Linked DNA regions of Phragmitibacter flavus. The protein of the gene in region 3 binds, or shares a complex with, the protein of the main gene of each other region. Links are inferred from orthologs where the notes say so. Each region holds a gene or a part of one and is shown on either strand. Other genes may lie near its edges. The genes, in order: dnaX, dinB and dnaN.

The links.
Region 1: the proteins of dnaN (region 3) and dnaX are in contact, whole or in part, in a cryo-EM structure (PDB 8GIZ), measured with the Escherichia coli proteins. The link is inferred for Phragmitibacter flavus from one-to-one orthologs.
Region 2: the proteins of dnaN (region 3) and dinB are in contact, whole or in part, in a solved structure (PDB 1OK7), measured with the Escherichia coli proteins. The link is inferred for Phragmitibacter flavus from one-to-one orthologs.

Annotation. Positions count from the first base shown.
Region 1 is NZ_VAUV01000010.1:141,210-149,913, forward strand. The notes cover bases 5,700-8,695. They hold dnaX (DNA polymerase III subunit gamma/tau), read left to right. Parts: upstream 5,700-6,264; coding sequence 6,265-8,127; downstream 8,128-8,695. Other genes in these bases: FEM03_RS24470 (hypothetical protein), read right to left, coding at 5,700-6,127; FEM03_RS14840 (YbaB/EbfC family nucleoid-associated protein), read left to right, coding at 8,167-8,481; FEM03_RS14845 (hypothetical protein), read right to left, coding at 8,501-8,695. Also shown: FEM03_RS14810 (DUF1826 domain-containing protein), read right to left, coding at 1-435; fabF (beta-ketoacyl-ACP synthase II), read right to left, coding at 536-1,780; FEM03_RS14820 (DEAD/DEAH box helicase), read right to left, coding at 1,896-4,349; FEM03_RS14825 (molybdopterin molybdotransferase MoeA), read right to left, coding at 4,378-5,565; more of FEM03_RS24470, read right to left, coding at 5,585-5,699; more of FEM03_RS14845, read right to left, coding at 8,696-8,698. UniProt on the Escherichia coli protein: Part of the beta sliding clamp loading complex, which hydrolyzes ATP to load the beta clamp onto primed DNA to form the DNA replication pre-initiation complex.
Region 2 is NZ_VAUV01000011.1:223,777-234,275, forward strand. The notes cover bases 3,920-6,858. They hold dinB (DNA polymerase IV), read left to right. Parts: upstream 3,920-4,826; coding sequence 4,827-5,891; downstream 5,892-6,858. Other genes in these bases: FEM03_RS16230 (hypothetical protein), read left to right, coding at 3,920-4,685; FEM03_RS24490 (hypothetical protein), read left to right, coding at 6,050-6,187; FEM03_RS16240 (HigA family addiction module antitoxin), read right to left, coding at 6,229-6,525; FEM03_RS16245 (hypothetical protein), read right to left, coding at 6,590-6,858. Outside these bases: aroE (shikimate dehydrogenase), read right to left, coding at 1-812; FEM03_RS16220 (glutamate--tRNA ligase), read right to left, coding at 815-2,149; FEM03_RS16225 (hypothetical protein), read right to left, coding at 2,259-3,443; more of FEM03_RS16230, read left to right, coding at 3,687-3,919; more of FEM03_RS16245, read right to left, coding at 6,859-7,066; FEM03_RS16250 (hypothetical protein), read right to left, coding at 7,123-7,332; 6-carboxytetrahydropterin synthase QueD, read right to left, coding at 7,411-7,776; FEM03_RS16260 (LamG domain-containing protein), read right to left, coding at 7,908-9,620; FEM03_RS16265 (bifunctional serine/threonine-protein kinase/formylglycine-generating enzyme family protein), read right to left, coding at 9,674-10,499. UniProt on the Escherichia coli protein: Poorly processive, error-prone DNA polymerase involved in translesion repair and untargeted mutagenesis. Copies undamaged DNA at stalled replication forks, which arise in vivo from mismatched or misaligned primer ends.
Region 3 is NZ_VAUV01000013.1:74,399-84,941, reverse strand. What follows is about bases 7,387-10,369. They hold dnaN (DNA polymerase III subunit beta), read left to right. Parts: upstream 7,387-8,320; coding sequence 8,321-9,418; downstream 9,419-10,369. Other genes in these bases: FEM03_RS17445 (prephenate dehydrogenase), read left to right, coding at 10,025-10,369; FEM03_RS17450 (hypothetical protein), read left to right, coding at 9,433-9,909; FEM03_RS17460 (fibronectin type III domain-containing protein), read left to right, coding at 7,387-8,214. Outside these bases: FEM03_RS17490 (hypothetical protein), read left to right, coding at 4-900; FEM03_RS17485 (TIM barrel protein), read left to right, coding at 1,014-2,006; FEM03_RS17480 (hypothetical protein), read right to left, coding at 2,100-2,465; FEM03_RS17475 (exo-beta-N-acetylmuramidase NamZ family protein), read left to right, coding at 2,677-3,927; rsfS (ribosome silencing factor), read left to right, coding at 3,944-4,477; FEM03_RS17465 (competence/damage-inducible protein A), read left to right, coding at 4,840-6,096; more of FEM03_RS17460, read left to right, coding at 6,178-7,386; more of FEM03_RS17445, read left to right, coding at 10,370-10,543. UniProt on the Escherichia coli protein: Confers DNA tethering and processivity to DNA polymerases and other proteins. Acts as a clamp, forming a ring around DNA (a reaction catalyzed by the clamp-loading complex) which diffuses in an ATP-independent manner freely and bidirectionally along dsDNA.

The DNA.
Region 1 (8,704 bases), on a different replicon or contig from region 3:
GCGAAGGAGTTCGCTGGAGGCTCCGAAATAGGTGCAGAGCCAGGTGTCGGCTTCGGCGGTGGCGCTGTCGACGTGGAAGGAACAAACGTCGGTGCGCAGGGGTTCGGGTTCGTCGGGAGGGAGGTAGCCATTGACGGTGTCGAGAACGGGATCGAGTCCGTGTTCGCGGAGGAGGCGCTGGTCGTTGAGGAGGGTCGAGACGGCGAGCTGGCCTGCGGGAGTGAGATTGGCGGAGAGGTTTTGAAGCTGGTCTTCGTCGATGGTGGTGATGCCGAGGGGGGCGTTGAGATGGTCGACGACTTCGGCGAAATCGCCGGGGAGGGTGCGCGGCCAGCAGACGGCATTGATGCCGTTGGAGAAGGGGGTGGTGATAAGTTCGTGAAAGCTGGCGACCCGTTTGATGCGCGGGTAGTCGGCGGGGAGGGGGGGAGGCATGGGGTTGTCGGATTAGGACATCAATGAGGCGCTGCGCGTCCGGGTTCCCGGCAAGATGCCGAGAACGACACGCAAGATGCGTGTGCTCCCCAATTCCCTGCTAGATTTTCTTCACGAGGAGGGCCGCGTTGTGGCCGCCGAAACCGAAGGAGTTGCTGAGGGCGGCGTCAAGTTTGACTTCCCGGGCGACGTTGGGAACGACGTCGAGATCGCACTCGGGGTCCTGATTTTCGATGTTGATCGTTGGGGGGACGATCTGATCGCGCAGGGCGAGGACACAGGCGGCGAGTTCGATGCCACCGGCGGCTCCGAGAAGGTGGCCGGTCATGGATTTGGTGGCGCTGACGACGAGTCCGTCTTTGGCGTGGGCGCCGAAGGTGGCTTTGATGGCGAGGGTTTCGCCGATGTCGCCAAGTGGGGTGCTGGTGGCGTGGGCGTTGACGTATTGGACGTCTTCGGGATTGAGTTTGGCATGTTTAAGGGCCATGCGCATGCAGCGGGCGGCACCGGAACCGTCGGGGAGGGGGGCGCTGAGGTGATAGGCGTCGGCGCTGAGTCCGTAGCCGACGAGTTCGCAGTAGATGTGGGCACCGCGAGCTTTGGCGTGTTCGTATTCTTCGATCACGCAGCAGCCGGAGCCTTCGCCCATGACGAAACCGTCGCGGTCTTTGTCGAAGGGACGGGAGGCTTTTTCAGGAGAGTCGTTGCGGGTGGAAAGGGCGCGCATGTTGCCGAATCCGGCCATGCCCATGGGGGCGATGGAGGCTTCGGATCCACCAGCGACGATGGCGTCGGCGTCGCCGAATTTGATGATGCGCCAGGCCTCGCCGATGGAGTGGTTGGAGGTGGCGCAGGCGGTGACGATGCACATGTTGGGTCCGAGGAAACCGTATTCCATGGAGATCATGCCGCTGGCGATGTTCGCGATCATCATCGGAATGGTGAACGGAGAGACGCGGGAGGGGTGTTTGGTGATGAGCTGGGTGTGGTTGTTTTCCAGCACGGTGAGGCCGCCGATGCCAGAGCCGACCATGACGCCGATGCGCTCTTTGTTGACGTCGGCGGTGTCGAGTCCGCTGTCGATGATGGCCTGTTTGGCTCCGCCCATGGCGAGCTGGGTGAAACGGTCGGCGCGGCGACCGTCTTTGAAGTCGTTGAAATAAACTTTGGGATCGTAATCGACCACTTCACCGGCGAACTTGGTGGTGTATTCGGTCGTATCGATGGACTGGATGGTGCGGATGCCGCTTTTGCCAGCGATGAGGTTTTTCCAGAAATCTTCTTTGTTGTTGCCGAGAGGGGAAACAATGCCAAGGCCGGTGATGACTACGCGTCGGTCGCTCATGAGGAAAGGGTCGATGATGAAATTAGGTGGGGGGAAGGATAAGACACGGATTTGAGTGGGGGGCAAGAGAAAAGGAAAGTCGGCGAGCCGGGGCCGGTGGGGGATATGTTCAATTTTAAGCGTGTTTGCGCAGCAGGTAATGCAGGGGTCGCTCGTGTTTTTGTTTGGGGGTGAGAGGGGGAAGTTTGGGGTGGAGGGTGTGGGAAGAGTTTGCAAGGTGGCTTTGGAGAAGAGCAGCGGATTGGGATTTTAGCTGGGTCCATCGCGTCCAAGGGTGGTCCGGCGAATGGCTGAGATGCCGCAGAAGGCTGAGCCATTCGGTGTAGGCGCGGGCGAGGTCGCCGTTCTGAAAGGATGAAGGCGAAAGGATGAGGGATGAAGACAAACCGAGGAGTTCGGCGGTGGCTTCGCCGTAGGCGAGGGGAAGGCCGGCTTCGAGGTAGCCGGTGTGGTTGACGAATCCGTAGGTGGCGCGGCAGATGGCGGAGAGTCTTTCGCTGGGGTTGGCGATGGGGAGGTCGATGTGGGTGTTGCCGCGCAGGTTTGCCAGATGGGGAAGGAGTTCGTCGATGGGATAGGATTCGTCTTCGAGGGCGGCGGCAATGGCGAGGCCTTCGCCTTGTTGGAAGAAGCTGAAGATGATGCCGCGTTGAGTCGGAGTGCCGTCGCTTTCGATCAGACCGAGCGTGCGCCAGGCGTAAATGGCGCTGCCGCTGGAGGGTTTATGGTGGGAGGTTGATGGTTGATGGATCTCGGTGTCGACCTGACGTTCCAGGGTGCGAAATTGCGGAGTAACGAGCCAGTGGCCGTGGCTGTCCTGGGTGGCTTCGACGGGGAGGTTGGAAAAGTCGTAGGTGGCCCACAAGGTGTCACCACGGGTGGTCATGCCGAAGAAGGTGGCGTTTGGAAGTTGGGCGTCGAGTTTGGGAAGGGCGACGAGATGGAGTTTTTCCGGGGTGAGGGATTCGATGTGACGGGGGATTTGCAGGAGTTTGCGGAGGGATAAAGCGATGGTTTGCAGGCCGATTTCGCCGGTGGGATCGGGGACGCTGGGTCTGCCTAGGGCGATCTCGCGCCCGTAGATTTTTTGATCGCCCGGGAGTTTGGTGATGCGGCCGAGCGTGGGGAAAAGGGTGCTGAGGTAGCGGGTGCTGGAAAGGGTGGGGCCCTGAAAGGTGTCGTTGGCAAGGTGGGTCTGGCTGAGAGGGACGGTCTGGGTGACGGGTTTGGTGATGGGTTCCCAATGGCCCTGGCTGTTGAGGAGTTCGCGCTGGGTGGCTTTGAGGCCAAAGAGGGCGGTGGTAGTTTGGGGGGTGGCGGTTTGTTGAGGTGTGAGGCCGAGGTCGGGCGGGGTTTTGGCGAACAGTTTGGTGGTGAATTCGGTGGCGGCGATGAAGGGGTCGCGTCCGTCCTGGGCGGCGCGATACATGATGCGGAGGAAAAGAGGCCAGCTAAGTTTGTTGCCGCGACGGAGTCGGACGGGACGGGAGTCGTTGAGCGTGGGGCTGTCGCGGGTGGTGAGGACGTAACCACGTTCGTCGAGTCCGCGTCGGCCAGCGCGACCGAACATTTGCAGGAGTTCGTCGGCGCTGAGTTGTTGCTCCGAGACGCCGTCGTGGAAGGTGGTGCCGGAGACGTGGACGCTGCGCACGGAGAAATTGATCCCGGCGGCAAGGCCCATCGTGGAGACGATGACGCGCAGTTGTCCGGCTTTGGCGAGGGGTTCGATGAGTCCGGCGCGCAGCGGATAGCTGATGCCGCTGTGATGGAAGGCGACACGTTTTTCGAGCATCGACGCGATGTCTTTGCCCGCGAGGATGCGTTGTTCGTGGGTGAGCGATAGGGGTTCGCCGGGAGGAAGATGCGTGGCGATTTTGGCGGCGATGGACTCGGCGTCTTTGCGTCGGGGAGCGAAAATGAGCAGCGGGGCTAGGTCGGCAAGGAGGGCGGCGGTGGCGAGTTTGGCCCAGCGATTTTCAATGTTTTTGAAGCGGGGCTGGTGGTAATCGAGAGGGAAGTCTTCGAGGGGAACGGGACGGTTATGGGTGCTGATGACTTCGACTTGACGTCCAAGACGGCGCATCCATTCAGCGAGATCGTTGGGGTTTTCGACGCTGCCGCTGAGGAGGAGGAGTTGGGTGTTGGGCGGCGTGAGGATGATGGCGCCTTCATAGTGACTGCCGCGTGAGGAGTCGGCGATCATCTGGTATTCGTCGATGACGAGAAGCGCGGGACCATCGCCGCTGATGAGGCGTTCGATCTGGGTTTCGAGGGTGGCGACGAGGACAGGTGCGTGGACGTTGAGCGCAAGATCGCCGGTGGCGAGGCCAACATTCCAGCCGGCTTCGGTCCATTCGGCTTGTTTGTCGTTGGCCAAGGCGCGGGTGGGGACGGTGTAGACGAGTTGGCGTTTGTGATGACCGGCTTTGGCGATGAGTTCGAAGATGAAGGTCTTGCCGGCACCGGTAGGGGCGCTGACGATGACGTCGCTGCCCGCGCGCAGGTGACTGACGGCGCTGTGCTGCCAGGGGTCGGGGAGTTTCAGGGTTTGGGTGAGACCGGAAAACATGGCATGGCCGGGAGTCGAATGCAGGAGATCAGGGGACCAAGAGGATTACGTTCGTGCCAGCGGCGAGGGACTGGTTGGCTTCGAGTCGAAGCATCGCATTGGCCTGGCTGAGGCCGAAGAGGGCGTGGGATTGTTGGACGCCGGTGGGTATGAAGGTGTTTTGCTGAAGGGTGCCGCGGAGATAATGAGGACGATCGCCGGGGTTGTCGACGGCTTGATTGAGGGTGGCGGGAACGGTGGGTAGCTCAAATTGAAACGATCCCATCGATTTCAAGAGGGCGGGACGGACGAAGATTTGATAGGTGACGTAAGAGGAGACGGGGTTGCCGGGGAGTCCGAAGATCTGGCAGGGGTTGGTCTCGGTGCGGGCGTGGAGAAGGGGTTTGCCGGGTTTGATTTTGACGCGCCAGAGATTGGGGAGGATGCCGAGGGATTGGAGGGCGGGTTTGATGTGGTCGTGATCGCCCACGGAGACTCCGCCGCTGAGAATGAGGAAATCGTGGGTGCCGGTGAGTTCGCGCAGGGCAGAGATGGTTTGGTCGAGGTCGTCGGGGAGATGATGGGTGCTGATTGCGGAGATGCCGAGTTGGGCGACGAGGGATTGGAGAAGGATGCCGTTGCTGTTGTAGAGCTGGCCGGGAAGGAGGGGTTGGCCGGCGGGGATCAGTTCATCGCCGGTGGTGATGATGGCGACGCGTGGAGGCCGGATGACGGAGATTTCGTTGAGGCCTTGTGAGGCGAGAAGGGCGAGGCGGGTGGGGGTGAGGGCGTCACCGGGTTTGAGGAGCTGCTGGCCGAGGCAGATGTCGGTGCCGGTGCGGCGGAGGTTTTCTCCGGAGACGACGGGTTCGCGGCATTGAATATGAGTTTTATCGGGCGAGAGGTCGACGTCTTCCTGCATGATGACGGCATCGGCTCCCTCGGGCATAGGGGCACCGGTGAAAATGCGGATGGCGGTCCCGGAGTTGAGGGTGAGATTTTTTGAGGTGCCAGCGGGTTGCTCGGCGATGATGGGGAGGGGACTCGTGGTGGTGGTATCGGCGGCGAACACGGCATAGCCGTCCATGGCGGAATTGTCGAAGCCGGGGAGGGCGACGGTGGCGTGAAGGGCGCGTGCGGCGAAGTGATGAAGAGCGGAGGTCAGCGGGACGCGGATCGGATCGAGGGGTGAGACGCTGTCGAGGATGCGGGCGAGCGCGGTTTCGATTTCAAGCATGGCTGGGCTGGTGCGATCGTCACGGAACGGTTGGCGGAACTTCGGAGGCGGGATTGATGAACGGATTTTGCAGAGGAGGTAGATTTGACTCGGTGTTGACGGGATTCGGAGTTGGGGCACCGGGAACACCGCCCCAGTTGAGCTGGTTGTCCAGCGGAGGTGGTTCGCTGCCGGTTCCGGTTCCATTGGCTTTGGCGGCGGCCATGGAGGCGCTGACGGCTTCACGGGTGGCGAACACGGGATTGCCTTTTTGTGGGTAACCTTCGATGATGTCGGCGGAGAGGAATGTGTGCTTGCGTTCGGGAGTGACTTTGAGTTCGGCTTTGAGTCCGCTGGGGGAAAAGGTATAAAGTGCGGTGCCAGCGACGATGGCATATCCCCGATGGGCGCTGATGAGGACGAATTTTTGCTCGGGATTAACCATCTCGATGGCTCCGATGGCGAGGTCACCAGTGGATTCGTCGGTTTGCTGAGCACGTTTTTTGCGCAGCAGTCCGCAGCTGGTGGTCAAAATGGCCAACAGCAACAGGACGGTGAGGGGAAACAGGGCTTGAGGTCGCACGGTAAGAAACAGTCACTAGGATTGAATGAGCGGGTGGGGAAGCGCAAGCCCAACCCGAAAAAAATGCGTTTCTTGAGGAAATCAAAAAAGCCGAAATGCGCGGTGGAAACCTCGCGACGGACCGCTAGGATGCCCGCGTGAGCTATCAGGTCTTCGCCCGTAAATATCGTCCCCGCACTTTTGATGATGTGCTTGGTCAGGAGCATGTTGTGCGCACGTTGCGCAATGCCATTGCCCAGAAAAGGCTGGCCCATGCCTACCTGTTTGTGGGTCCGCGTGGCACCGGGAAAACCAGCACGGCGAGGATCTTTGCCAAGGCATTGAATTGTCCGGGTGGTCCGATGGTGGATTTCGATCCGGACAATGAGCTTTGTGTGGAAATTGAAAAGGGCATCTGCCTAGATGTGCGGGAGATTGACGGCGCGAGCAACAACGGGGTGGAGCAGGTGCGTGAACTGCGTGAGGAAGTGAAGTTTGCGCCGACTCGGTGCCGGTTTAAGATTTATTACATTGATGAGGTTCACATGCTGAGCACGGCGGCGTTCAACGCGCTGTTGAAGACGTTGGAGGAACCGCCGGAACATGTGAAGTTCATCTTCGCGACGACGGAGGCGCACAAAGTGCTGCCGACGATCATCAGTCGTTGTCAGCGTTTCGATTTGCGGCGCATTCCGGCGGGGGTGATTGCGAATCATCTTCTGCACATTGCGACCTTGGAGAACGTGGCGCTGGATCAAAAGGCGGCTTATGCGATTGCCAAGGGAGCGGAGGGCGGCATGCGTGATGCGCAGTCGATGCTGGATCAGTTGGTGGCGTTCTGCGGGGAGAGGATTGAGGAGCAGGACGTGCTGGACATTTTCGGGTTCACGCGAGGGGAAACCGTGGCGCATCTGGCGCAGGAGATTTTGCAGCAGGACACGGTGGGGGCCTTGAAACATTTGCACACTCAGGCGGATGGCGGGAAGGATCTTTCGAGGTTGCTGGCAGATTTGATCCAACATTTCCGCAATTTGCTGGTGCATCAGGTGGATGCGGGAGCGGCGGAGGAGGATCTTTCGCCGGAGATGACGGCGTTGGTGCGTGGTCAGTCGGCCATGGTCGAAGCCGAATCGGTGTTGCGGGTGATGGATGGTCTTGCCGAAGTGGATGCGAGGATGCGTTGGGCGAGCAACAAGCTGCTGCATCTGGAGATTGGCATCATCCAGGCCGTGCAGACCTTGGGCGAAGTGACATTGACCGAAGTCATTCAGGCGATTGGTGGCGGTGGTAGCGGGGGGGCTCCGAGGACGATCACGCGGCGGGCAATCGCACCGGTGGCGGCGGTGCCTGTGCCGGTGGTGGCTACGGTTCCAACTCCGGTTGCTCCGATTCCGGTGCCCGCATCTGAGGCGGTTAAAGTTCAGCCCGAGCCCCAGACCGAGCCTGCGCCGCAACCAAAACTTCAGCCTTTGGTGGCTCCACCTGAACCGCCAGCGAAGCTTCCTGAACCGGGTGCAGATCTGTCTTTTGATTTGGATATCGAGCCTGCTGCCATCCCTGCCAAGGCGGAACCGTTGAGCCTCGAAGCCCTCTGGACGCTGTTTCTTGAGCGAGTGACGGTGGAACGTCCGTTGTTTGCCAATTGGGTGGAGTTTGGCGCATTTCTTCGGCAGGAAGGCAAGGTGCTGGTATTGGGATTGCCGACGACCGAGGACTCAGCACGGGACAACTTGATGCGACCAATGGCCCGCAAGTTTTTGGAAGAGATGCTGGCCGATTTGACGGGCAAACCGGTGAATTTAGACATCGTGCTCGATGCGACCCTGGCGCCGCCTCCGGTGAGTGAGATGTCATTGGGGTTGTTGGAGATGGATTCTCCCTCTCCGCAGAAGGCCGGTGGAAAAGAGCCGGAAGCTGCGCCCAAAGAAGAAACGCCCAAAATCGGAACGGACCCCGATTTTTACAAAGACCCGCTGGTGAAAGCCGCGATTGAAAAGTTCAAGGCGACCTTGGTGAAATGACCGATCGGCAGCAACCCTTTATCCCAACCAAATCTTTCTATGAATATACAAAAAATGCTCAAGCAAATGCAGCAGATGCAGTCGAAGATGGCAGAGACCCAGGCTGATCTCGCTGCTCAGACCGTGCAAGCTTCGTCCGGTGGTGGACGGGTGACGGTGACGGCCAATGGTTCGCAGGAAATCACAGCGATCAAGATCAGCAAGGAGGTGGTTGATCCCGAAGATGTGGAGGTGTTGGAGGACTTGGTGTTGAACGCAGTTCAGCAGGCGCTGGCGAAGAGCAAAGAACTCGCGGCAGGGGAAATGGGCAAGCTGACCGGTGGACTTGGATTGCCGCCAGGGTTGGGACTGTAAATCATAGCTTGCTTAGGCCTTATTCGGCCGCTTCAGAACGTTCGATGCGCCAGGCATCGCGATGTTCGGTGACCCATTCGACGAGGGCACGTTCGAAGCCGATGTCCTCTTTGGCCTTCTGGCTTTCGATCCACTTATAACGGCGGATCTCGTCCAGTTCAGCGAGGTATTCTTCGTAGTAACTGATGGCGGTGCGAGATTGAGCGGGGGAGGCCATATCGGG
Region 2 (10,499 bases), on a different replicon or contig from region 3:
GCCAGTCCGTCACACGTTTGCGCCGAAGCCTCCTTGGCCGCCGCGATCAACGGCGTGTCGCCCTCCGCCCGATACACCATGTCATAAACAAAATGACGAGTGCGCAACCTGCCAAAATCAAACAGCCCGTCGCCCCCCTCCTTCATGCCCATCGGCGTCGCATTCACCACCAAGTCCACATCCCCCAACGCTGCATCCACTTCTTCCAGACTCAATGTCTCCACTGGCACCGATCCATTCAACTCACGGCAGCGATCACGCAATCCACTCAACTTCTCTACACTCCGGTTTGCCAGGCACAATCCACGGCAACCTTTTAGCGCCAACTGCAACGCCACCGCCTGTCCCGCTCCCCCTCCTGCACCCACCACCAGCACCCGCAGTTCCCTCAACACACAACCAAATGCCTCCTGCATCGAATTCACGAATCCCGGCCCATCACTGTTGTAGCCAAACAACCGATTTTCTCGAATCGCCACCGTGTTGACCGCTCCGAGCTTCTCGGCCAGATCGTCCACCACATCCATCGCCTCCAACGCCTCAAACTTGTGAGGAATCGTGCAATTGACCCCCACAAACCCGTTCTTCGCCAGCAGCCCCAACGCCACTTTCACCTCCCCCACCGGCACATGCACCCGCACATATTGCATGTCCAAACCCCGCGCCGCCAGCGCAGGATTGTGCATCTGCGGCGAACGCGAATGCGCAATCGGATCCCCAATCACCGCCACCCTTGCCGGAGGTTGTAATGAAGCCCCCACCTCCGACCAGCGTCGCAGATCATCCAAAGTATAAAAATCAGCCGCACTCATATTCAAAGCGCAGCGATGGCCTTCACTTCGTCCAGCAAACGACCCAAGCGCGCCAGCACCCGAGGTTTGCCCAAAAGGATCATCATCACCTTCACATCCGGACCACGTGTCTGACCACTCAACGCGAACCGCAGCAACGGCATCAACGCCCCCGCCTTCACCTTCTGCTCCGTCGCCACCACCGGCAATGCGGCTGCGATGGCTTCCTCGTCCCATTCCGACTGCGTCAGTCCATCCAGCAAAGCCTGCGCCAGGGTCGCTGCCTGCGCATTCGCCGCCAGTTTCTGCTTCACCTCGTCCTCATACGGAAAATCTTCACGGAAAAAGAAATGCACCCACTCCGGAAACTCGCTCGCCAGACTCACCTTCTCCTTTACACAATTCAAGACCTTCGCCGCAAACGACAACTCGCCCACCACCAGCCCTGCCTTCTCCAAATACGGCAGCGCATAAGCCAGCAACGCTTCATCACTCAACAGGCGCAAATGCTGCTGGTTCACCCACACACACTTCTTCATGTCGAACCGCGCATTGCTATGATGCACCGCTCCGATATCAAACCACTCGCGTGCTTCGTTCACCGTAAAAATTTCTGCCTGATCTTCCTTCGGCGTCCATCCCAACAGACACAGATAATTGAACACCGCCTGCGGCAAAAAGCCCGCCTCGCGATATCCATCCACACTCGCCCCTTCATCCCGCTTGCTCATCTTCGAGCCATCCGGATTCAATAACAACGGAATGTGCCCATACCTCGGTGGCTCCTTCCCAAACGCATGGAACAGATCAATGTGCTTCCACGTGTTTGAAATGTGGTCCTCCCCGCGCACCACATGCGTGATCCCCATCTCCAGATCATCGACCACGTTGCAAAAGTGGAAAATATAACCCCCATCCGGCCTGCGCACCGTCATGTCCGGCTCCTCCGTTGCTGCAAAGTTGATGTCCCCGCAAACCAGATCCGGAATCGTGATCGGCTGCCGACTGAATTTGAACCTCACTGCTCCATTGTCTTCCGTGTAAACCCGACCCGCCGCCTCCAGCAACGCCAGATACCGATCATAAATCTCCTTCCGCTCACTCTGGTAATACGGACCAAAATCCCCCCCCACTTCCGGCCCTTCATCCCAGTCCAAACCCAGCCAGCGCATCCCGTCAGTGATTGCCTGCATCGCCTGATCGGTATTGCGCGCCGCATCCGTGTCCTCGATCCTCAACACCATCTTGCCACCCTCACGACGCACCAGCAGCCAGTTGAACAAAGCCGTCCGGGCACCGCCGACATGCAGGTAACCCGTGGGAGAAGGAGCGAAGCGAACACGAATGGAAGAACTCATTCCCCCTATTTCGACCCGCCCCCGGCCAAATTCAACCGCCAACCACACAACAAGCCTTTATGTTACCCACCCACCTGCGCAGGTCGACCTCGCGACCCGCTCGAAAAGACTATTGGATAGACCGATGCAAGCGCTTCAGTTCTTCTTGAGTCGCAGCATCGAATCGATCCACTGGCACTTGAAAAACTTGCCCATCCGATCGTTTAAACTCGCCGACAGAACCCTCGGCATTTACAAAGCCCGTTAAAATCGCGTTCAAAACCCTTCCATCGGCCCCTTTCCAATCTCGTGCTGGGGTTGGCAATTCTGCCAAAGCGACCGCTGGTGGTGAATTGGAATTTCCGCTTGAAATTTCGACTGGCGCAACAGGAACAGAAACATCTTCTTCCGCCGTCTCAATCTGCAATCCCCCTTCCTCTGCCTTTTCAAAAAATCCAGCCAGCAAATCGCGTCCGTCCATGCCCTCCACTTCTTCAACGAGGCCCGCGCGGGCATCGCCCCCGAGTTCCGCCAACTTTCCAGACATCGCCCGCTCATAAAGCAACGCCCCCCGAACTCCCACTCCCAAAGTGACAGGCTTCACTTCCAGATGATGCGCCAGTTCCTGTGCGCTACGCCAAGCAGCTTGGCAGATAAAATCTTTGGCGTCGTCGGAAAACTTTCGCAACTCCGGCACATGCACGAGGAAGACGCATTTCTCTTTGGTCAGCAAACAATAGGTCAAGAACTGCCCCTTCGACAAGGAAACCACCGGTTTCTTTTTGCCTTCTTCTACTCCCATCTCCCGATAGGCGCTGATCAAAGTTGAAAACTGTTCCGCCAACTCCTTGGCCTTCGCCGTATTGCCATGCGCCACTCCACCGCTGGCACCAACAATCAACCGGTCCGCCTCCTTAAAAGCCTTCATCGAAGGCTCATCAACCACCATCGAGCTGTCCGTATTCGCGCCCGCTTTGGGTCCAATAAATGCCAGAACAGTGCCCCCAATGGCCAAAAAACCGAGAAGCATCATCCAACCCGATCCCGTGATGAAGAAAAAGGTGTGCTTTTTCCGCAATAAGACTGGTTGTCGCGTCCTCGGATCAAGCAACGTCTGTTCTGTTGTTTTCCCTAGAGATTTGGCATAAATCCAGACCATCATGGTGGCTCCCCAAACCGCCGCAGCCAAGCTCCATTGAGACCCCCACTCCAAGTTCAATGAATCCTTGGTTACGCCACTCAATACGAAGCCCGCAATGAAGCCGAAGATGGCCGCGATTGGAATTAGAATACCGTGTCCCGTCCAGATGATCATAAAATTTTAGAGTCCGATTTGCGCAATCAGACAATCAAAATCTCCCATGCTTGTCCACCAATTTTGCATGAACTCATTCACTGATTCCTTAACCCATCGCCATATTTTGAGCCCAATGTGTTGAACTTGTCACTTCTGCCTCAAGCCATTCCGCCTTGCGCCAGCCGCCGTCTTGGGCTAAGGAACTGCCGCCAGAGTAGTGTCAGTGCCAGATTAACGTTGCCCCTTTCAAGAATGATTTGTTTGTCCCTTCCCCGAGCCGCTGCCGTTTTCACTTTCGTTCTCGCCGGTTCCCTTCTCTGCCAGCCTCAAGCACAGGCCAGCCCCTCCAGAGTCATTGTTCGCAGTGCCTACTCTCCTTCCGCTGGCATTCAAAGCGGCGAACCCGCCAAACCTTCTCCCATCTCAGGCTCCGTCGCCAAACCACGCCCCAGCGTCGTCAGGCCCGGTCCGCTTTCCACTGTCCCCCACTCCTTCACCCCACGCACTGGCTGGAAACAAAACATCGTCGCCACGGTCTTCTGGGTCGGTGAACAACCCACCCAAAACAACCCCACCCCCAACTGCAAAAGCTCCTGGGACACCGCATGGATGGACAACTTCGGCGGATACGACGATCCCGACATCACCAACCGGACCCACGGCTACCGCCCCGTCAACTTCATCCCCAAACAAAACCCCTTCTACATCGCCCTGCCCTACAACGACGTCATCAACCACGCCACCACCAAACCCGAGGCTGCCAAAGTCATCCCCTGGTTCAAAGAAACCTTCAAACGCCACGGCAAATCCGTCTGCCACAACCGCTGGCTCGCCATCCGCCACGAAGGCCGCGTCGTCTACGCCCAATGGAGCGATTGCGGACCTTTCGTCACCGACGACGCCCCTTACGTCTTCGGCGACGCCCCACCCGTCAACACCAGCAACAACGGCGCAGGCATTGATCTCTCCCCCGCCGTCCGCGACTATCTCGGTTTCACCAGTGGAAAAAAGGTCGACTGGTGTTTCGTCGAAGCCCACGAAGTCCCCGATGGACCATGGAAAGCCCTTGGCACCAACAATCCTTTCTCCAAAACCTGGGTCAAAGACCCCGAGCCGATCTTTCAAGGTGCTTTCATCGCCAAGACCTGGGTCAAATCCAAATCCAGCACAAGCCCTTCCAAATCGCGCAGCAAAAAGCTCGCCGCCAACAACGGCCTTCCCGGTTTCACCCTGAAAAAAGCCCGTAAATCCGAAGGCTAGCAAAACGTAGAAGGCTCGTCCCGAGCCTTTCATTCGTTTCTTATCTGGGCTCCCATTGTCATCCCGGAAGATCCATGCCCAGATCTCAAGCCGAGTTCATCCTTCCGCCTTCATCCTTCATCCTTTCGCTTCTTGTCCCGCGTGATCATGCACATCGACATGGACGCCTTCTTCGCGTCCATCGAACAGCGTGATCACCCCGAATACCGGGGCAAACCCCTCATCGTCGGCTCACCCCCCGATCAACGCGGCGTCGTTTGCGCCGCCAGTTACGAAGCCCGACAATTTAAAGTCCGCTCCGCCCTGCCCTCGCGCACCGCCGCCAAACTCTGCCCTCAAGGCATCTTCGTCCGCCCGCGCATGGACGTCTACCGTGCCGAGTCCGCCCTCATCATGGACATCCTCCACACCTTCGACCTCGACGTCGAACGCGTGTCTGTCGACGAAGCCTACCTCGAACCCCGAAATCTCGTAACACAAGACGACCCCCTCACCACCGCCGCCCAGCTCGCCACCAACATCAAACAACGCATTCTCGACGAACGTCACCTCACCGCCAGCATCGGCGTCTCCACCAACAAATTCCTCGCCAAACTCGGCAGCGATTTTCAAAAACCCAACGGACTCACCGTCATCCGCGACGAAGACAAAATCGCCCTTCTTCGCCCCCTCCCCATCCGCAGCATCCACGGCGTCGGACCCGTCACCGCCGCCACCCTCGAGAAACATCAGCTCCACACCATCGCCGACCTCCAGGACACCAAGCTGAACCTCGACCTGCTCATCGGCTCTTTCGCCACCACCCTCAAAGCCCGCGCCATGGGCGAAGACGACCGCCCCCTCGACCTCAGCGATGAGCGCAAAAGCATCAGCGCCGAAAACACCTTCCTCACCGACACCGACCATCGCCCCACCCTGCGCGCCGCCCTCAAGGAAATGGCCACTGATGTTGCCCAAACCCTCTCAAAACACGGCCTTGCCGCCCGCACCGTTCAAGTAAAGGTCCGCTACAGCGACTTCACCACCCTGACCAGGCAGATTCGCGTCGAAGACTCCATCACCGATCCCCAAGATATCTACCGCCTCGCCTGTCACCTGCTAGCCCGGCACCAATTGGTCACCCAACCTCTCCGCCTGATCGGAATCGGACTCTCCACATTGGTCAATCCCACCCGCAATCAGCTGGTTTTACCCTTGGATTTCTAAAATAAGTGACCTCGAGGCAATAATTTGTTAAATTTTTAAAAAAATCAGCTTGTCTTAAATAAGCGCTGATTATAATGTTCTCTCGAACACCGCGAGACGCAGTGTCCCATTCGACATCATCATTCATTCCGACTCCACCCCATCGCTATTGTCCTCTTATGAAACCACTCCGTCACTGGCTCCTCCGCCTCCGCCCCCTGTTCCTCGGCCCCCGCAAAGCCACCCGTCGTTTTGCCATCATCGAATGGGACCTTCCCGAGCCAGACGGCTCCCCCTCAAACCGCCGTCGTCATTGAACCAGTTTCAGCGCCATGATCATCAACACCGATGCTGTCAATCAAGCTGGAACCAGCGGTTCGATGGCCGCATAAATATCCTGATTGGCCCTCTTTGCCTCCATCATGTCATAGTCGAGTTGAAATCCCAGCCAGAATTCTGGTGTGGTTCCAAAGCTACGCGCCATGCGTAGCGCCGTATCTGCCGTCACCGAGCGACGGCCCTTCACCAGTTTCGTCACGCGGCTATGGGGTAACCCAGTGGCAACCGCGAAACGATATTGACTGATCCCCAGCGGCTTCATGAACTCCTCCAAGAGCACTTCTCCGGGATGAATGTTGTCCAGTGTTTTGTCCATTTGTTTGCCCTTTTTCGAGACGCACAAGCCGTGAATTTATTTCATCTAGCCCGACAAAAATTGACTACTTCCTAAAACACAGCATCGCACCCAACCCACCGCAGGCAAGCGACGCCCAGAATCCGATCTGAAAAGTCACCACCAGCAACGCCACCTGCTCCACCTGCAACTGCTGCTGAATGTCCGACTGTGCCATCAACAGCAAAGCCACCGCTGACACGCCCGCCAACACTCCGGCAAATCTCCAAAAAAACAGTGCCACCACACCGCCACCGACGGCCACAAGAAACGCCGCCAGCACCCAGCGATTGCCTCCCGTTCGACCATCTTCCTGGATCTGCAATCGCAATCCACCACTACCTTCACCCTGGCGCTTCAAAAAATCCCCAAACGGCAGTTCGGTCTCCATCTTCGTCCCAAAAGCCGCCTCGTAACCGGTCAAGGTTGCCACCGGTCTCCCCTTGCAAGAAAACTCCACGAACGGTAAAAAAAACACCGCCGCCATTGCCAGCAGGGTCAGAGGTCCAATGGGAAGGCGCATAAAAATTTCAAACCACTTTAGACCCGTCCAGCCTCAAAATGGACCAGGCAGGAAAGCTAGTGTTTCTCTTCTTTCTTCTCACCGTCTCCGGCATGATCCTTGTCATGACTATGGTCGTGGTCGTGGCCCTTGTGATCATCGCCATGACCGTGGTCCTTGTCACCATGAGAATAAAGCTTCTTGGTCGACGACCAGTCATGCTGTTCGCAAGAAGTCACGAACACGGCGGCTAAAGCGAGAGAGGCGGCAAGGACTTGAATCTTCATCAGAAAAAAATGGAGCAGTGCAGGCACACTAGCGATCAATTCGCGCTTCGCAATGTGAAAAGCGCAAAAGCCAAATGGTCAAAATTCTCCACGAAACACACAGCGTGCCGTCGGCGTTTCGTGAATCACAATCTCACACAACCCGGGCAACTGAGGCGATAATTTCCGCCAGAACCACGCCGCCATCCATTCAATGGTCGGATTCTCCAATCCCTCCACCTCGTTCAAATACGAATGATCCAAAATCTCCAGCAACGGATTCATCGCCTTGGAGATTTGCGCGTGATCATACACCCAGCCAATCTTCTCATCCACCTCACCCTCCACCGTGATCTCCACCTTGAAACTGTGCCCGTGCATGCGTTTGCATTTGTGATCCCCCGGCAGCGACGGAAGGGTCTGGGCGGCTTCAAAACGGTAATCTTTAACGAGACGGCAGCGCATGATGATAAGTTCGTGAACCCCGTCCCTAATGGAAAAGCCTCCCCGCTGCAACTCGCAGTTTAAGGAGCAGGGACATTCCTGTCCCTCGATTCGTCTCCCTCACCATTCATCAAAAATCTTCCCCATTTTCCTCACTCCACCGGCGTCGCCTTCGCCGCCCGCAATTCCTCCGTGACCCCGGGCAGCAACCCAAACGACACCTTGCTGATCTCGCCGCCAAACGCCGCACTCTTCGGAAATTCTTTCGCCGGCAACACCGCCGACCTCTGGCCCACCGCCAGTTTCCCCGGCAGCCTGCGCGGAAACCCTCCCTCCATCGGTGCATAACCATGAGCATCGCGACCCGTCACCCCAACATCCAGACTTCCGTCCACCCCCATCAATGCACGCAAACTCACCTTCCCGTCTTCCAGCGCCTTCTCCGCCACCAAGCTCGTGCGCAACCCATCGTAATTGACCGTGAACGACGGCTTCCCGTCCTGCAAATGCACCGCAAATCCCATCCGCGCGTCACCTGCCGAAATCAGCGTCCCATTTGCATCCGAAAGAGCCCGATACTCAAACACCAACTCCATATCGAATCCCTTGCCCGTCACATCCGGCAACGACTCCGCAGCAAATTCATCGCCCGCCTGCAACCAGTAAACCACCGCCCCATCCGCCGAAGCATCGTAATCCACCTTTTCCATGGCCCGCGAATAAGCCGCCCAATCCTTCGGCACCAGCGCCGCCAACCTTGCCTCCAAAGCCGCATGCTCAGGCGCATTCGGCACATTGTTCAACGAACTCCCCACCGTCGACATGTCATGCAATTCTTCCTCACCCTTCTCATACCGATCAAAACTCCAGTTCTTGTCCACCACACGAATCGACCGATCCTCCGGCAAACCCGAAGCGATCAGCACCGGCCTGTCCCAAACCGAATTGGCATCCTTCAGTAACGACACCAAACTCTTCCCGGCAACTCCCGGCGGCAATTCCAAATCCCCAACGACCTCCACCAGCGTCGGATAAACATCCACCAAACTCACCGAAGCCGACACCGGCTTTTCACCCACCGTCATCCCCGGGACCGCGATGAACAACGGCACCCGACCCACCGTTGCCAAACGCGGCACCCCCATCACCACGATCACCGTATCCGCCATTCGATTCCCTTTTTCCAATGCATCCATCAGCTTGCCCAAGCCCGCATCCAAGTCCCTTTCGCCTTCCAATCCCACCACACAGAAAAACGGCACGCCATGATCACGCGTCACAAACTTCACCGCCCAGTCAATCGTCTTTTTGTCATCGGACACCCCAAAAAATCGCTCATCCCAGGCCGCCACCAAATCATACCCCACCGGCATCTCCTTCTGAACCTTCACCATCTTCGGACGAGCAAACACCTTGCCACTTCCTCCGGTCACAAATCCACCCTGACGAAACAACTCCGGCAACGATGGAATCTTCTGCAACAGCAACGCCCGCCGCCAATCCTGAACCTCCGTCACCACTCCATTTGCCCAGGGATACGTTCCCGTCATCACCGCCGTTCTCCCCGCATTGTCCGATTTGCAGGGCGGATAGGCCGACAAAAACGCGGTCGACATCCCATTCAACTTCACCAAATTCGGGTTCTCGTCGGACACCAGCGCATCGCTCCATCCCTCCACCAGCACCATCAACACATTCGGCCCTTTCTCCCGCAAAGCCTGCGCCTTCATCACCTCCCCAGGCACTTTCTCTTGAGCCTGCGCATGTCCCGACACCAAGAACAAACCCAAACCCACCCACGTCGCCGCCATCAAAAACAGCCTCGTCCTGATCATCCAATTCTTCGTGAGGTCGCTGCGTCGCATGTGTATTGCCTCCATTGTAATCAGATCACGACGACCGCCAGCGAAAAAACACATTACCGCTCGCCACCCTTCGCCAGCACCATTCGAAATCCCACCGTATCCGACCGTGCATTTTCCATCATCCCAATGCGTGCCGACGACAACAACTCATCCGCATTCACCGTCCGCCAGTTGCCACCCCGCACCGTGCCCATCACCGGCTTCTTCCCGTCCTTCGACCCCTCCTCACTTTTCAATGCCGAACTCCCCCCAAAATCGTTCGACACCCACTCACTCACATTCCCCGCCAAACCCAGAAACCCCTTCGCCCCCGGCGGCATCGCCGCCACGCCCGACGGACCCGGCTGCCGGTCATCATATCCCGCAATGAACTCCTCGCCCCCCATGCGCCGCCCATACGACTCATCCGCAAAATTGTCCACCATCCGCGGCGGCGGCCACTCATAACCCCACGGATAAACCCCACGAATCCGCCCGTTCCTCTCCGCCGGATCTTTCCCACGTTCCAACGGCAACCCCACCGCCCGGCTCCACTCCTCATCCGTCGGCAACCGATACCGATCCGCCACGCCGATCAAACCCAACTCCCGTTCCCGCTTCGTCAGCCACTCGCAATACCTCACCGCCTCCTCCCGCGACACTCCCGCCACCGGAAATTGCGCCTGTTTCGGCTGATTCGCAATCTGCGTCGGCCTGCGCACATTCGTCTCCTTCGCAAACTCCATGTAATCCCGCCTCCGCGTCTCCGTCGCGCCCATCAGCACTTCCCCCAACGGCAAAAACCGCAACCCCATCGAATTGCGCCACTCCCGCCCAAACGTCACACTGCGCCTCACATCCATGTCGCCAAACAACTCCAGCATCTCATTCTCCACCAGC
Region 3 (10,543 bases):
CTCATGAGGTTTGCGAATGGTTTATTTTTGCTGTTGTTGATGGTGGCTGCTGCGGTTCCGGTGCGGGCAGATGTTCATGCGCTGAGGAGGGAGCTTGACCGGTCTTATTCGGCCTGGCGCGAAGCGATGGCGACGAAGAACTTTTCTGGATGGCAGCAGACCACGGCGGCGCACCGGCAGATGTCGATTCGCAATTTGATTGTGAGTCAGCAGCAGCCTTTTCCTGCGGCGCTTTTTGCGGTGCCGATGAAACCACCAGAGACGGCACCTCTGCGATTTGTTGAGGTGCAGCAAAACGGCGAGACGGCGTCGCTGGTGTATTTTGGCAAGGTGGACCTGGGGATCGCGGACGCGGCGGAGATTCCGGAGAACTTGTTGTTTTTGAGGTTTGTGAGGGAGGCTTCGGGCTGGAAGTTTGATACAACGAGCTTGATCAATCTGGAGCCGCAGCCAGATGTGCGGGCGGTGCTGAAAGGGGGCGGGAAGCCGGGGTTGTTGAGCGATCCAGATTTGTTGCCGACGGGAGTGGTGCCACCGGTGGCGAAACCTTGTCCGAAGCCGGACCGGATCGGGGTGTTGCAGGTGGCTTCGTTTGGTTATGAAACGAGGGCGGTGGTGAACGGCTTTGATGTGGCGTCGGTGACGGACAATGCGGAGGAGCACATCATCATTGGAGGATTGCGCGACGGGGTGAATCCGCTGGTGCTGGATTTGAAGGAGGTGCCGTTGCCGCCGGGAGCTCCGGCCGATGCTGAACGGGTGGTGAGGGTCAGTGCGCTGGTGCTGACGGGCGAGGAGAAGCGTCCGGCAATTGAGGTTTTTGAGTGGAAACCGACAGCGCAACCGGGGGCGGGGACGCAGAATTTGGTGATCCATGTGAGCAAGATCACGCTGCGTTAGTGATTTGAATTTTAAGCGTGCTTTTCGCGGGCGGCTCTTTATGCTCGTTGCTCGAATTCGAAACCCAATTCCATTACATCATGGCAAATACTCTTCCTAAACTGCACAACGCAATGTGGCCTGGTCTCGTCGGCAAGGAACCGGATACGGATCATCCACCGATCAGCCTGGAGCGCATGCTCGAATTGACCGTGGCCGCCGAGGTGGATGGTCAAAAATTTGAGGGGGTGGACTTGTTTTTGTTTCATCCGCACACCGATCCTGACGCAACCGACGATCAGCTCAAGAGCATGGCGGACAAGATTGCGGGTCACGGGTTGAATGTGGGTTCGTTGGTGGCGCCGATCTGGCCAGGCACGGTGGGCGATACGGCGTTTGGTGATGCCGAGCAGCGCAAAAAATTTGTGCTGGCGGTCGAGAAGGCCTGCCGCATTGGCAAGATTTTGAATGAGCACGGCGTGCGCAAGTATGGGGTGATCCGTATTGACACGGCGGGTGGTCCGGGAGCTTTTGCAGAAGACGAGGCAGGCAATTTGCAGCGTGCATCGGAGACCTTCCGTGAGGCGGGTGCGGTGGCCGAAAGCTACGGTGAGCGTCTGGCGGCTGAAGGCGAAATTTGCTGGGGCGGGATGCATTCGTGGAGAACGATGCTGAAGCTGCTTGAGGCAACCGGACTGCCGAAGACGGTGGGCTTCCAGGCTGACTTGGCGCATACCTATTTGTATCTGCTTGGCTACAACGCGCCGGAAGATGCGTTGCTGCAGCCGGGTTATTCACAGGCGGAGTTTGACGCCGCTTACACGACGATGACCGATGCTTTGCGTCCCTGGACGATTGATTTCCACGTCGCACAGAATGATGGATCGGTGCATGGCACGGGTTCGCACGACCGCACGGGTCGCCATTGCGTGGCGGATGATCCAAATGGCAAACTGGACATCACGGCGGCCTCCGGCTACTGGCTGAAGGATGCAGCGGAGCGTGGCATTCAGCACATTTGCTGGGATGGTTGCATGTTCCCGAATGCGGTTTTGGAGGATGCGAAGACCTGGAACACCATTCTCGCAGCGATGATCAAGGTGCGCGAGGCGCATGGTTGGAGCTGATCAGTTTCGAGTAACGCGTTAACAAAACAGCGGCACGGACAAAGGTCCGGTGCCGCTGTTTTTCGTTGGGGGATCGATTAAGGTAGGGGTCGATTAATCCGCAATGATGATGCGGTTCACGACGCGAGTTTCGCCCTCGGTGGCGTATTGAACGCTGACGGGAACGCCGACTTTAACGCGGGTGCGGACTTGTTCTTCGGTGAGAGTCTGGCCGGATTTGGTCACGTAGGTGACGGATTGGCCGTAGCGGTAGTTCATGGGGCCGGAGGTTTCTTTCACGATGAAGGTTTTGCCGGGGGAGTATTCGTGAAGGGTGCCGGTAGAGGTCTGTGTGGTAGTTGTGGTGGTGGTGCCGCCAGCGCCATCAGTGGTGGTTGTGGTTTCCTCGGTGGTGGTGGTTTGGGCGAGGGAGATGCCGGTGCTGAGAGCAAGGGCGAGGAGGGTGGTGGTGAGCTTCATGGTGTATTTAGGTTGGCAGTTTTTTTGTGGCTTATTGGACCGCGTCGTGCGACCGGTCATCACTGAACGGATCGAGTGAATGGGGATGATTGGCGGTCACCTGAGGCCGAACTAGGGGGCTTGCCTGAGCTTGACGGGGGCAGGAGATTCTCCGTTCAGCAATGGAATCCGCTGGTTGCAATGTGTGGGGGATTCATCGAATGAAGGGTGTATGCCTTTTGTTTGGTTGAGACGAGTTCTGATGTTGGGAAGTGCGCTGTTGATGGCGGGTTGTGCTTTGCCATCATTGCCGTCGATGGCTCCGACCGCTGGGCGGGCATCTCAGGGTGGTCCTTTTCGGTTGGGGATTGATGTGCTGGCGGGGAACCGGTTTGATTTGTTGCGTGGGAAACGGGTGGGGTTGATTTGCAATCAGACCAGCATGTCGGGCACGGGGGTGCATACCCGCGTGCTGTTGCAGAGGTCGGGAGTGAATTTGACGGCGTTGTATGCGCCGGAACATGGGATTGACGGGACGATCAAAGCGGGGGTGCATGTGAGCAACCGACGGGATGCGGTGACGGGATTGACGGTTTGGTCATTGTATGGTCCAACGCGCAAGCCGACGCCAAGGATGCTGGCGGGGATTGATGTGCTGCTTTTTGATCTGCAGGACATCGGGTCGCGAAGCTACACCTATATCAGCACGATGGCGCTGGCGATGGATGCGTGTGCGGAGACGGGCAAGGAGTTTGTGGTGCTGGACCGGCCGAATCCGATGGGCGGGTTGCGGGTGGAGGGGCCGCCGGTGGAGCCGAAGTGGAAGAGTTTTGTGAGTCAGATCAATGTGCCGTATGTGCACGGAATGACGACGGGGGAGCTGGCGATGATGATCAGTGGCGAGGGCTGGTGCTCGGCGCGTCCGAATTTCCGGGTGGTGCGGATGAATGGCTGGAATCGCAACATGGTGTGGACGGACACGGGGTTGAAGTGGTATCGGACTTCGCCGAACATTCCGCATGCGAACTCGCCGATTTATTATGTGGCGACAGGGATGCTGGGTGGCGCGGCGGCGGTGGATGTGGGGATCGGGACGGAGAATCCCTTTGGTTATGCAGGTGGGCGTGGGGTGAATGCGGCGGCGTTTACGGCGTATTGTCAGAGACTGGGATTTTCGGGGGTGTCGTTTTCGCCTTATTCGCGAAACGGGTTTGGCGGGGTGAAGTTGGGGATCAATCCGAGGGCGGCGGCGAACATCACGGCGCTGGATGTTTTTATGATTGCAGAGTTGAACCGGCTGTCGCGGGGAGCGGTGCTGGGGAAGATGTCGGCGTCGCAAATCAGCCTGTTCAACAAGGTGTATGGCAGCGATTCGTTGCGTCGGGATTTGATGCGCGGGGTGTCTCCGGCGCGAATTGTTGGGTCGTGGAGCGGATTTGAGAACAGTTTCCGCTCGAAACGTCAGCGTTATCTGTTGTATTAATGGAATCTATTTATTTATGGCAAAAAAGAAATCAGCCGAGTTATCTCCGATCACTGACGGAGAATTGATGGCCTTTGCGGCGGCCACGTATGCAGAAGACAAGAAGGCCGAGGACATTGTCATCATGGACATGCGCGGCATTTCCCCGGTGACCGATTATTACGTGCTTTGCACGGCGAATTCGATGCCCCACCTGCGGGCGGTGCGCAATGAGTTGCGCGATCGTTTTTGGGAGGAGCAGACGCTGAAGCCGGTGGCGGCGGATGAGAATTTCGAGAGTTTGTGGATCATTCTTCATTACGGGGATGTGATGGTGCACATTTTTCACAAGGATCGTCGCGATTTTTATGCGCTGGAGGAGTTGTGGGGCGATGCGCCGCAGGTCGAATGGCCGCTGGCAAAGGCGGAGCCTGAGAAGCCGAAAGAGAAAGTGGCGGCTGTCGTGAAGAAGGCGGCGGCGAAGAAATCACCAGCCAAAAAGGTGGCAGCCAAGAAAGCGGCTGCCAAAAAGGCGGTGAAGAAGGCGGCGAAGAAATCCACTGGCAAATGATCGGCGGGGTCTGAATCAGTCGGCCAACCACACCATCCGCATGGGCATGGGCGAATACAACACACCACTGCTGAATGTTCCTTATCTATTGGCGGCTCTTGGAGTGCTGAGCTGGGTTTGCGGCAGCGTGACCTTGTTTGGGCGTCCCCTGGCACTTCGAATGGGGCCGTTTTGGGTGGGATGCCGTTGTTTTGGTGTGGGTGTTTTGATGACGTTGGTGTCGACGCAAGAATTTGAGCAGCGGTCGGTGGTTTTTCTTTGGGTTGGTGCCCTTTCGCTGCTTGTTGGTAGCGCCAGAACGAAAATCGTCGCTCCAGTGAGTTCGAAGCCAGGAGATTTTCGTCAGGGGTAAACGCAAGGGCATGAAAATTGAGATTATCAATACAGGAACGGAACTGTTGATCGGCGATGTGATCAACACCAACGCGGCTTGGCTGGGACAGTGTTTTGTGGAGCTGGGGCTGGAGGTGTCGCGTTCGACCTGTGTGCCGGATGGGGCGGCGATTCAGGAAGCGCTGGGGGAGGCTTGTGCGCGGGTGGATGTGGTGATTGTGACGGGTGGGTTGGGTCCAACGATGGACGATGTGTCGAGGGAGGGGGCATCGGCGGTTTTTGGGCTGGCGATGGATTTTGATGACGAGGTGCTGGCGTGGTTGACGGCGTTTTTTGCATCGCGTGGGAAGCCGGTGAATGAGCATAACAAACGGCAGGCGATGAAGCCGCGTGGGGCAATCGTGATGCCGAATGCGCATGGAACGGCTCCGGGATTGTATCTGCCGGCGGAGTTGGGGGCAGCGCGCGGGTTGAACTGCCATGTGTTTTTGTTGCCGGGTCCGCCGCGGGAGCTGAAGCCGATGATGACGGAGCAGGTGGTGCCAGTGCTGCGATCACTGTTGCCGGATGGGAATTCGACGGAGTGCCGGTATTTCAAGTTCACGGGCATGGGGGAGTCGGACATTTCGATGGCCCTGCAGGGCGCACTGGAGGCGATTGGGGGTTTGGAGATTGGGTATTGTCTTGGCAAAGGGGATGTGGATGTGCGGTTGCGGGGTTCGGTGGCGGCTTTGGATGAGGCGGGAACGTTGTGCCGGGAAAAACTCGGAGAATTTTTGGTATCGGACGACCGGCGCTTGCTTGAACAGGTGGTGGTGGAGAAGCTGAAAGAACAGGGGCAGTGGGTGGCGACGGCGGAGAGTTGCACGGGCGGGTTCATTGCGAGCCGGTTGACGGATGTGAGCGGGGCATCGGGGGTGTTTGGATTGGGGTTGGTGACGTATGCGAACGAGGCAAAGACGCGGCAACTGGGGGTGCCATCGGCATTGATTGAGGAATTTGGGGCAGTGAGCGCGGAGGTGGCGGCGGCGATGGCGGAGGGGTGTTTGCAGGTGAGCGGGGCGGACCATGCGTTGGCGGTGACCGGGATTGCGGGACCGGGCGGGGGTTCGGAGGGCAAACCGGTAGGGACGGTGTTTGTGGCGCTGGCTTCGAAAGGGCGGGCGACGGAGGTGAGGCGGCGGTCGTATCCGGGAGGGCGTGACCGGTTCAAGATGCTGACCAGTCAGACAGCTTTGGATTTTTTACGGCGTCGCTTGTCAGGGTTTGATCTGCCGGGTGAGTGATGGTCTTGTCATCACGTCGGCTTTGTGGTAAATAGGCAGGCTGTTTGTCCAGAGGATCAATTTTTTTCCGTTTATTTGACCATGTTTTCTGTTGCCATTTCCCGATTTCGAAGAAGCCGCCCAGCGGTGCGGTTCTTGTTGTGGGGTCTGGTCATGATGATGTCGACGTTGGTGCATGGAGATGTGAAACGTCGCGGTGAAGAGGCGGAAAAAAAGAACAAGAATCCGATTCAGGTGCCGGAGGTGAGGGCGGTGGGCGCGAATTTCATCGCCGGCGGGCGTGTGGAAGTGGAGTTGGTGGCGGTGGTGGGAACGTTGCGGAGGGTGGAGTTTGTGATTCGTGATCAGCCGCAATTTGGAAGTTTATCTGAAGTTCGCCCGCATCCGAGGGACAACAACAAGGCTTTCATCATTTACACGCATCAGGGCAAAGATGCGCCAACGGCAGATCATTTTACCTATGCGTGCCGGGTGGATGGCGGGCCGTTTTCGGCACCTGGAAGGGCGACTCTGACCGGACAGAAGTTTGATCCGATTTTGAAGGTGCGTTCACAACCGATGTTCAATCGGATTTTTGCGGGTGGGCAGATTGAGTCGAAGGTGATGGTGGAAAATGTGGGGGCGGCGGCTTTTGACGGGAAATTGAATTGGGAAGCTCCTTTCTTTGGTCCGCCGGATTTGCAGGTGGCACCAGGGCAGAAACTGGAGTTTGTGGTGGCGTTCAGACCGGACAAGGCCGGGCACTACCGTTGGGAACTGCCGTTGCAGACGAACCAGGATGCGGAAAGTGTTTTGCAATTTTATGGGGACAGCATTCCGGCGCTGACGGTGAGTCCGGGAAGGATGTTTTTGAAGTGGGAGAGTGAAACGCGCGAGCGGTCGGCGATTCTGACGCTGGCGAATGGTCGTCCAGACATGATGGATGTGAAGTTGAGGCTGCCCAAGCGTCTGCAAGGGGGCGATGTTGTGACGATCAAACCGCAGGGTCGCGAAGATGTCAGGTTATGGCTGGCGGCGACGGATGTGGCGGAGTTTAGTGAGGAGTTGGTGATCGAGGCGGCGGGTGTGACGGAGCGGGTGTTGATCACGGCGGAAGCGCAGCCGGCACAGTTGCGACTGGTGACTCCGACTGACAAGTGGTTGAATTTTGGTTCGGTAAAGCAGCGTGAGGAGGTGGAGCGCGAGTTTACGATCGCGAATCATGGGGGGCAGGATTTGCTGACGACGCTGGCGTTGCGTCCGCCATTTGCGGTGGAGGAGCTTGGGCAGACGATTCGGCTGGAGCCGGGTCAGGAGCGTCGGTTTTTGGTCAAACTTGACACTCGTGCGGCGGGCAAGTTTGATGTGAATCTGGAGATTTCAGGGGCTTCTCAGAAGGCGGTGATCAAGATGGAGGCGGTGGTGACGGCAGTGGCGCTACCGGGCGCTGCCAAGGCTGGTCCTGCCAAGCCCAACACGGTGCGGCCCAGTGTGGCGGAGGCGAGTCGCCCGAAGACCGAAACCTCCTTGGAGCGGCCATCGGTGGCGGCCGTTTCGCCGCAAATGCCAAAAGCAAAAGCTCCTCCGGTGGCTGGTGGCAGTGGCAATCCGCCGCCGTTGGACAGGAAGGGGCTGGTGTCTGCGATGCTGGCAATGAGAGGGATGCGAGTGGACAAGCTGGAGGTGAATCCCAATCTTGAGCAGGTGAACGAGATTCAGGCGCATGGAATGACTCAGTCGAGCCTCATTTTGTCATGGCCACAGACGAAGGTGAAACCGGCTTCCTGGAGGGTGGAGGCGGCGTCCAACGGCATGAAGCCTGAGGAAAACTTGATCGTAAAATTTTGGCAGCCGATCAGTAACTGGAGTCCAGCGGAAGGTGGCGATGCGGATAAAATTTCGGTGAATGTGAACGCTTTGAGGCCGGGTTTGCAGTATGAATTCCGGGTGGTGGGGGTGGATCAGGAGGGCAAGGTTTCCGAACCATCGCCGTCCATCATGGTATCCACCCTGCCGGCCTGGCGCGTTCCGGCCTGGGTGTGGCGGGTGCTGGTGGCGGGGGCGCTGGGCATGGTGTTTTACATCCTTTTCCGGGTGCGGCGCGGAGATTTTGAGTTCGAACACAAGCTTGGCATTTAACCTTCGGCACGAAGGTGGGGATTTTCTATCGACAGTGGGCGCTTTCTTGTCCATTGTGCTTGCTTAATTTTTGCCTCTCGCTATGAGAGATTTGCAAGTTCGCACCATGAAATTTACCATCAGCAAGGAAGCTTTCCTCTCGGCGTTGCAGCAAGTGCAGCATGTTGTCAGTTCGCGCACGACACTGCCAATTTTATCCAACGTCCTGCTCAGGGCTCAGAACGGTCGTTTGGAATTGTCGACGACGGATCTCGACGTCAGCATTGCCGGTTCGGTCGAGGCCGAGGTGGAGACTGAAGGGGCGACCACGTTGCCTGCCCGTCGTCTGGCGACCATCGTGCGCGAACTTCCCTCGGATGAGGTGGACGTTTCGGTGGATGAGAAGAATGTGGCGCACATCCGCAGCGGACCGAGTTATTTTAAGGTGATGGGGCTTGCACATGATGAGTTTCCCCCGCTTCCCGTGTTCAGCGAGGCGAAGGAGTTCCGCATTGAGCAGCGGGTATTGCGCGAGTGTTTGCGCAAAACGTCGTATGCGATTTCGACCGACGAAACTCGCTACGTTTTGAACGGCATTTTTTGTGCGTTCAAGGACAGCATGATGACCATGGTGGCGACGGATGGACGTCGTCTGGCGATGGTGGAGCAGGAGCTGGAGTTTCCGCAGAGTCAGGAAGTGGACATCATCATCCCGACCAAGGCGGTGAACGAAGTGCAGCGTTTGTTGGACGACGAGGGGGAGTTGATCATCAAGATCAGTGCTGGCCAGATTGGTTTTGACCTGGGCAACTATTTCCTGACCAGCAAGTTGATCGAGGGCAATTACCCGAACTACCGTCAGGTCATTCCCGGCGAGAGCCGCGAGCGCATTGCCCTTGAGCGCGAGCCGCTGTTGCGCACGCTGGTGCGTGTGTCGTTGCTGTTGAGCGACAAGTCGAATTCCGTGAAGCTGCATTTCAGCCAGGACAACGTTGAAGTGGTGGCCAATTCCCCGGATGTGGGTGAGGCGCGTGAGAGTGTGGCGATCGCTTACAAAGGTCCGGAAATGGTCATTGCGTTCAACCCGGAGTTCATGATGGCTCCATTGCGCAATCTGGCCAGCGATGAGGTGTATTTGCACCTGATTGATGACATCAGCCCCGGAGTGTTGCGTAGTGGTTCAAACTTTCTCTATGTGTTGATGCCGATGCGTGTAAATTCCTGAACTCAAACAGCCCCATGAAAAACGCCACTTTGCTCAAACTTATCGCCGCGCCGTTTTGCCTTGCTTTGGCAAGCTGCGCCTCCACTGAAGCTCCTGTTCGGACCCCTGGCGGTCAGTCGTTGGATCAAGCCCCACCCGCGCGTTTTTCGCCAACGGTATCGGATACCAGCCCACAGACGGGTCCAGACACTTCGGCGATTGCAGATGATCTTCCTGGCACGACTACCACGACGACAACCACCACCAGCCCAGGGACCGACGTTCCTGCTCCTCCTGTGGAGACCCAGCCTCCGGTGATCGCACCGGGTGGTGGCGAACAACCAGTGGCCCCGGCAGCGCCTTCGTATGGCAAACCAGTTCCCGGTCGTGTGGGTTTTGTTTATCCTCCTGGTGTTGAAGGCAAGCCGGAGAACATGGTGGACGTGCGCGATTTCACTCCAGGTCAGAAAGTTCGTGATCCTCGCACGGGCAAAATCTTTCTGGTTCCTTGAGCCAACGGATTCAATCAGTAGAATTGACAGGGCGCGTTGATCATCAACGCGCCTTTTCTTTCCGCAGGAGTCGAGTCGAAACATGAACAGTCAAGCGTCTTATTTGCCTTCAAAGGTGGCAATCCTGGGTCCCGGCTTGCTGGGTGGATCGCTGTTGATGGCGCTGCGCCAAAAGCTGCCCGGCGTTCATTTGCGGGCTTGGGCGAGAAGACGTGAGGCGGTGGCGGAGCTGGAGGCTTTGGAACTGGCGGAGATTTGTTCGGACGACCTTGCGATGGTGGTGGAAGGTGCCGATTTGGTGGTGATTTGCACGCCGGTGCGGACGATGGCGGTGCTCGGCAGGCAGTTGGCGAAACTTCCACTCGCCAAAGGTGCAGTGGTGACGGATGTGGGAAGCGTGAAGGCGATGGTGGTGGCCGGGATGGAGGAAGCTTTGAGCGGCTCGGGGTTTGATTTTGTTGGGAGTCATCCCATGGCGGGATCGGAGCGCGCGGGGTTGGAGGCGGCGCGGGCGAACTTGTTTGAAGGACAGGGGTGTTTGATCACGCCCACGTTGTTTACGACGGACAGGGCGCTGGGTGTGGTGCGGGAGTTTTGGAGGTTGATGGGATGCCGGTTGTTGGAGATGGGGCCC